Regions from separate parts of the Exiguobacterium sp. s91 genome, predicted to be linked through region 2. Evidence: predicted binding sites of a transcription regulator. Region 2 holds the regulator's gene; the other holds the start of a gene.
The links. Region 2 encodes Rex, which represses fermentation and respiration genes when NADH is low (regulators of the CRP and FNR family bind a similar motif). Its sites were predicted from a motif close to TTGTGAAATATTTCACAA; they were not measured.
Positions count from the first base shown of each region.

Region 1: adhE (bifunctional acetaldehyde-CoA/alcohol dehydrogenase) is a predicted target of Rex. The motif match lies at 2,020-2,037, and genes of this name have one in related genera.

Region 1 covers NZ_JACSMZ010000001.1:1,633,188-1,636,724, forward strand. Annotated here, with positions in the region: gene adhE (bifunctional acetaldehyde-CoA/alcohol dehydrogenase) at 1-1,934, opposite strand, end outside; gene KNQ06_RS08575 (beta-class carbonic anhydrase) at 2,271-2,822, shown strand; gene KNQ06_RS08580 (Na+/H+ antiporter family protein) at 3,137-3,537, shown strand, end outside.
Region 2 covers NZ_JACSMZ010000001.1:8,714-12,250, forward strand. Annotated here, with positions in the region: gene KNQ06_RS00080 (ATP-binding cassette domain-containing protein) at 1-884, opposite strand, end outside; gene KNQ06_RS00085 (redox-sensing transcriptional repressor Rex) at 1,052-1,711, shown strand; gene KNQ06_RS00090 (twin-arginine translocase TatA/TatE family subunit) at 1,711-1,908, shown strand; gene tatC (twin-arginine translocase subunit TatC) at 1,916-2,695, shown strand; tRNA gene KNQ06_RS00100 (tRNA-Ala) at 2,800-2,875, shown strand; gene KNQ06_RS00105 (S8 family serine peptidase) at 3,100-3,537, shown strand, end outside.

The DNA.
Region 1 (3,537 bases), 1.6 Mb from region 2:
ACGGTCATGACGAATTCTGGATCAACGATTGCGACGTCTGGTGTCAATGCATAGTCAGCAATCGGGTATTTGACGTTTTTCTCTTTATCCGTGATGACGGTAAACGGTGTTACTTCTGAACCCGTACCAGAAGTCGTCGGAATCGCGACGAACTTCGCTTGACGACCGAGTGTCGGGAATTGATACGCCCGTTTGCGGATATCGAGGAATTTTTGACGTAAGTTTGAGAACGTTTCGTTCGGTTGTTCATAGAAGAGCCACATTCCTTTTGCAGCATCCATCGCTGAACCACCACCGAGGGCGATAATCAAGTCAGGCTTGAAATCACGCATCGCTTGAGCACCTGTCTGAACAGTCGTCACCGATGGATCTGGTTCGACTTGGTCGAAGATCCGGTAACTGACGGACTGTGGTAAGTTTTGAATTACTTTATCGGCATACCCGAACTGTACCATCGTTGGATCCGTCACGATCATGACACGTGAGACGTCAGTCATCGACCGCAAGTACTGAACGGAGTTCTTTTCGAAGTAGATTTTTTCAGGGACCTTGAACCATTGCATGTTCACGCGTCGTCTCGCCACCTTTTTGACGTTGAGTAAGTGCTTCGCTGTCACGTTTTCAGAAACAGAGTTTTTCCCGTATGATCCACAACCGAGTGTCAGTGATGGTGTCAACTCGTTGTACAGATCACCGATTCCGCCATGAGCAGATGGGCTGTTGACGAGGATCCGGCAGGCTTTCATGCGGAGTCCGAACGCTGTCATCAAGTCATCGTTCGTCGTATGAATGACGGCTGTATGACCGAGACCACCGATTTCAAGCATCTGTTCGGCAATCGTAAACGCTTCTTCGGTTGAAGCGACGCGGTACGCACCGAGGACGGGACTGAGTTTTTCATGAGACAGTGGTTCTGCTGCTCCGACGTGCTCGAGTTCCGCGACGAGCATGACAGTTGTTTCCGGAACATCGATTCCGGCTTTTTCTGCGATCCATGTCGCAGGTTTCCCGACGATGTCCGCGTTGACGGCACACGTATCGGTTTTGATGACGAGTGATTCGAGGCGTTGTTTTTCTTCCGGTGTACAGAAGTAACAACCGAGTGCTTCCATTTCCGCACGAACCGTCGCATAAATCTCTTGGTCGACGATGACGGCTTGCTCAGACGCACAAATCATCCCGTTATCAAACGTTTTTGAAAGAACAAGATCGCTGACTGCCCGTTTGACTTTCGCAGACTGTTCGATGTAACACGGAACGTTCCCTGGTCCAACACCAAGTGCCGGTTTACCTGTTGAATACGCCGATTTGACCATTCCTGCTCCACCTGTCGCAAGGACCATGGCGATTTTTTCATGGTTCATCAAGACTTTCGTTGCTTCAAGTGATGGTTCTTCGACCCATTGAATACAGTCTTTCGGTGCTCCTGCTTTGATGGCTGCGTCGCGGAGTGTTTTCGCTGCTTCAACGGAACAACGTTGTGCCGATGGGTGGAACGCGAAGACGATCGGGTTGCGCGTCTTGATCGCAATCAATGCTTTGAACATCGTCGTTGATGTCGGGTTCGTGACCGGTGTGACACCACAGACGACACCGACGGGTTCAGCGATATATGTGATGCCGTTTTGGACATCTTCTTCTAAAATCCCGACCGTTTTTTCATGACGTAGACTGTTGTAGATGTATTCTGTCGCAAACATGTTTTTAATCATCTTATCTTCAAAGACACCGCGTCCCGTCTCTTCTGCCGCGAGACGAGCGAGTTCGACGTGCCGTTCAAGTCCGGCAAGTGCCATATCCCGAACGATCGTATCGATTTTTTCTTGATCGAATGTCAGTAATTCTTGTAATGCGCGTTGCCCTTTTTCAACGATTTGTCCAACTGCTTGTTCGACCGGCGTTGCCGTCGATTTTGTTTTTTCTTTCACAGCCATGAGTGGTTTCCTCCCTGTCGTGGAACGAATCTGAGTTTGATTTGCCAACCATTATGTCAGGAATGCCAAGCTGTTTTTCAATAGTTTGTGCTTTCCTTCACAAATCAATCATAACCCCTTTTTCCTGTTTTGTGCATGACCATCCTGTGAATTCCCTCACACCTTTGATAGCGTTTACAACTGTTGTGAAATCTTCTTTTTCATCATTTTGCTTCATGTACATGGATGTGTGCGATTTGTCACACCTCGCATTTTCGTGACTTGATAGCCGTTTCATCATCTTGTATTCTGATATGGGGTACATATTAAGAGCTACCACTAAAGGAGGACACTTGAATGTCAGTTGTACAGGAAATGCTAGCCTTCAACGAGCGATTCGTCGCCGAAAAACAGTATGAACAGTTCGTCTCGGATAAGTTCCCAGACAAAAAGGTCGTCATCCTGACGTGTATGGATGCCCGCTTGACGGAACTCCTCCCACACGCACTTGGTCTTAAGAACGGGGATGCGAAGATCATCAAAAATGCCGGTGCTATCCTATCGCACCCATTCGGTTCCGTCATGCGCTCGATTCTCGTCGCGTTGTATGCTCTTGGTGCTGAAGAAGTCGTCGTCATCGGTCACCACGACTGCGGTATGAGCACGATTGATCCAAAACACATGATCAGTGAAATGAAGGATCGGGGCATCGACCAACAGATTCTTCACACACTCGAAGTATCTGGTGTTGATTTGAATCAATGGTTGCGTGGTTTCACGTCAGTTCAAGAAAGCGTCGCTCACTCGGTCAGCCTCGTGAAGAACCACCCATTACTACCACCTGGGACGAACGTCCACGGACTCGTCATCGATCCGGGTACTGGTAAGCTCGACGTCGTCGATTGCTGATCACTCTTTATAGAAGAAACGCAAATAGATTCAGATATTCTACTCCGTCTTAAATTAAAGATAACGTGCCATATTTTCTCGTAACGGAGAAGGATGGCACGTTTTTTGTATGAGTCATTTTCAGTGATCAAAACGCTTCTCATTTCATGCTTCGGGGTATAACAGAATGTAACTTCTTGTGGAGAGCTAAAAAGCGTATCATTCATCTTTCGATTACGAGGTCAGACTTTTACTCTTGACAGCATTCCAACATGGCTGTAAGATACTTTAGTATAGTACAGTGATAACAAAAGAAAGTGTGGTTTTACTGAATGATAAACGCCGTATTGTTTGCCGTCTTTTTACTATTTATTTTAGCGATCTTCCGCGTCCACATCGTTCTCGCGATGGTCATCAGTGCGTTTGCCGGTGGTCTTGTCGGTGGTCTTGACCTGACTGCGACGACAAAAGCATTCTCCGGTGGTCTTGGTGACGGAGCAGAAATCGCCCTTAGCTACGCGATGCTCGGTGCATTTGCCGTCGCCCTCTCGAAAACAGGTTTACCGGATGCACTTGCTCACTCTTTGATTGCGCGTTCGCGTGGTAACGCAAGTGCCGCTTCCGTCAAAAAATTAAAAGGATTCATCTTGTTCGCGATTCTCTTGCTTGCGATCAGTTCACAAAACGTGTTGCCGATCCACATCGCATTCATTCCAATCATCATTCCGCCGTTGCT
Region 2 (3,537 bases):
CTTTGGGCACGTTTTGTCGTCGTCGCCCGGGCGATGTTCCGTTGAATGAAGTCCTGCATCTTCGCGATCTCTTCTTGCTGCTGTTCAAACTGCTTCATTTCCTGATCGTATAAGGCCGCTTTTTGCTCCAAGTACTTCGTATAGTTCCCCGTGAACTTACGACAGACATTGCGCGACAGTTCGTAGACGACATTGACGACTTGGTCGAGGAAGTACCGGTCGTGCGAGACGATCAGGACGGCACCACGATAACCACCGAGGTAGCTTTCAAGCCAAGCAAGCGTATCGATATCGAGGTGGTTGGTCGGCTCATCGAGAATGAGGAGCTCTGGTGCTTGCAGGAGCATCTTTGCTAAGGCAAGCCGTGTCCGTTGACCACCGGATAATGTCTGAATCCGGCGCGAGTAATCATCCGGATAAAAGCGCATGCCGTGCAAAACGGAGCGGATATTCGCTTCGAACTGATAACCACCGGCTTCTGAGAAGTCGTGTTGCGCTTGATCGTACGTCTTCAAGAGACGATCGTAAGCGACCGGGTCGTTCAAGATATGCTCCATGCCCATTTCGATTTCCATCCGGCGCAGTGTTCGTTCTTGTTCCTGGAGATGTTCGAAGACGGTCAGCATCTCGTTCCAGATCGTCTCATTCGATTCGAGACCACTGTCTTGCGCGAGATAACCGATTTTGACATCCTTGCCTTTCATGATGTCGCCCGAGTCATGACTGAGTTCACCAGCGATGATTTTGAGCAAGGTCGATTTACCGGCACCGTTTCGTCCGACGAGCGCAATCCGATCTCGCTCTTGTACTTCCAGTTTGATATTTTCTAAAATCGGCTCGACGCCGAATGATTTCGAGAGTTGATTGACTTGTAAGAGTATCATTTCCATCCATCCTTCCACCCTTTAGTCTATCACGAACAAAAGCGCAAGGTCCTGCGGAATATATTATTTGTGACTCTATGTGAAGTGGTTTACAATCAAGGAGAGTAGAAAGCTTTTTGCAAAGATTTGGGTGCCACGATGGATGTGGCCGAAGGGGGAACTGCAGGATGAATGGACCAGACACAAAAATTCCACAAGCGACAGCAAAACGGTTGCCGCTATATTATCGCTTCATCCAAAGTTTATACAATTCAGGCAAGCTCCGCGTCTCTTCTGCTGAGTTAAGCGAGGCGGTGAAGGTTGATTCAGCAACGATTCGTCGCGATTTTTCCTACTTTGGGGCATTAGGGAAGAAGGGGTATGGGTATAACGTTCAACATCTCTTAACGTTTTTCCGCAAAACCTTGAATCAAGATGAGGTGACGAATGTTGCCTTAATCGGGGTCGGTCATCTCGGAACAGCGTTTGCAAATTATAACTTTTTAAAGAATAATAGTACTCGGATAGTCGTTGCGTTTGATGCGGACGAAGAGAAGGTCGGAACAACGACGCATGACGTTCCAATCTATCATGTTTCGGACATGAAAGAACAAATCGAAGCGAATCAGGTCGATGTTGCCATCTTGACGGTTCCATCGCAGTTCGCACAGTCAGTAGCGGATGAGTTAGTCGAGTATGGTGTGACAGGCATCCTGAACTTTACGCCAGCGCGGTTGAACGTGCCAGCGAGCGTCCGGGTCCATCACATCGATTTATCGATCGAGTTGCAGTCGTTAGTTTATTTCATGAAGCATTATTCGCAATCAGCTGAAGGAGTGAAATCATAATGGAAAACCTTATCCCGCTCACACTAGGTATCGGACCAGCGAGCATCGGATTAATCGCGGTCGTCGCGTTGATCATCTTCGGACCGAAGAAGTTACCAGAATTCGGACGCGCTGCGGGTCAGACATTGAAAGAGTTCAAGAATGCCACGAACGGCATCATGGACGACGATAAAAAGGACGAACCGAAAGAGAAGTGATTGAATCATGACGGTTGATCAAGAGCAAAGCATGACGTCGCACCTTGACGAACTGCGCAAGCGGATCGTCTGGTCGCTTATCATCGTCGTCGTCCTGTTCGCTGTCGCATTTCCGCTCGTCCGACCGCTCGTTCGCTTCTTGCAAGCGGACTTAAAAGAGCTCGGCATCGGTTTGAATGCCTTCAACGTCGCCGATCCTTTAATGTTGTATTTGAATCTTGCGTTCATCATTGCGCTGATTTTAGCGTCACCGTTCTGGATGTATCAACTCTGGGCATTCGTCCGACCAGGACTTTATGACAAGGAGCAAAAAGCGACATTGACGTATATTCCGGTCATCTTCTTTCTATTTTTGGCTGGCGTAGCCTTCTCGTATTTCTGGTTGCTTCCCTTCTTGCTTGAAGTCTCAACAGATCTCGGGAAAGAGCTCGGAATCGAACAAGTCATTGGAGTCGAGAACTACTTCAGTTTCTTAATCCGATTGACGATGCCGTTCGGTCTTCTGTTCCAATTGCCGGTCGTGACGATGTTCCTGACGCGTCTTGGTCTCGTGACGCCATATTTCATGCGAAAGAATCGGAAATATGCGTACTTTGTGCTGTTCGTCGTTGCGGCATTGATCGCACCGCCGGATGTGACGTCACACTTGATGATCTCGGTGCCATTGTTCGTTCTCTATGAGATCAGCATCTTGATTTCTGCGCGGACGTACAAAAAGGTCTTGATCCTCGAGCAACAGGCAGAGCTTGAACGACAGGCGGACTTGATGCGTGAATTGAATAAATGAATCGTGAATTCCTTCCGACGATTTTGGAAGGGATTCTTTTTTATGAAAGCGTTCTTTTTATATTGATAAAGCAGTTAGTGATGCGTATACTAAAGATAATTCATGGGGGCTTAGCTCAGCTGGGAGAGCGTTTGGCTGGCAGCCAAAAGGTCGTCGGTTCGATCCCGATAGTCTCCACCAATACCAAATATCTAACTCCTCGAAGCGTCGAGGAGTTTTTATTTTACTCCCAGTTAAATTCCTTACAAATATAAAATGTCATGTAAAACAAATAAATTAAAAAAATAGACAAATATAAATTGTTTATTTCCATTAAATTCATTAAACTAAATATACAGAATTTTCGTTTAACTGTTTTATCAGTAGTACTACTATGGTTTTACAGAAAAGGGGAAAACGAACGCATGAAGAAGAAGATTGCACTTATGGCAGCCGTCTTAATGACGTCTTCCAATCTAGTCAGTGCGCAAGGTGCACTGTCGTCGCAAGACAAAGCAACGGGTCAAAAACCGCAAGCGCTCTCGCTGAAGAAATCGGGGCAAGAGAAGAACTACAAACAATCGGATAAAGTCCGTGTCGTCATCGAGATGGAAGAGAAGCCGGCGATTCAAATCGCCCAGGCTCAAAACAAGCGGTATAGCACATTGAGCAATGCCGAAAAAGAGTCGATCAAAGATCGCCTCGTCAGCGTCCAAAAATCGGTCAAGTCAGCCATCGCTAAAAAATCAATTCCCGTTACATATAAGGAGAGCTTCACGACCGTCATCAACGGATTCAGTGGTGAAGTTAAGTTCGGCGACATCGAAGACATTAAAAAACTCAACGGAGTCAAGAGCGTACAT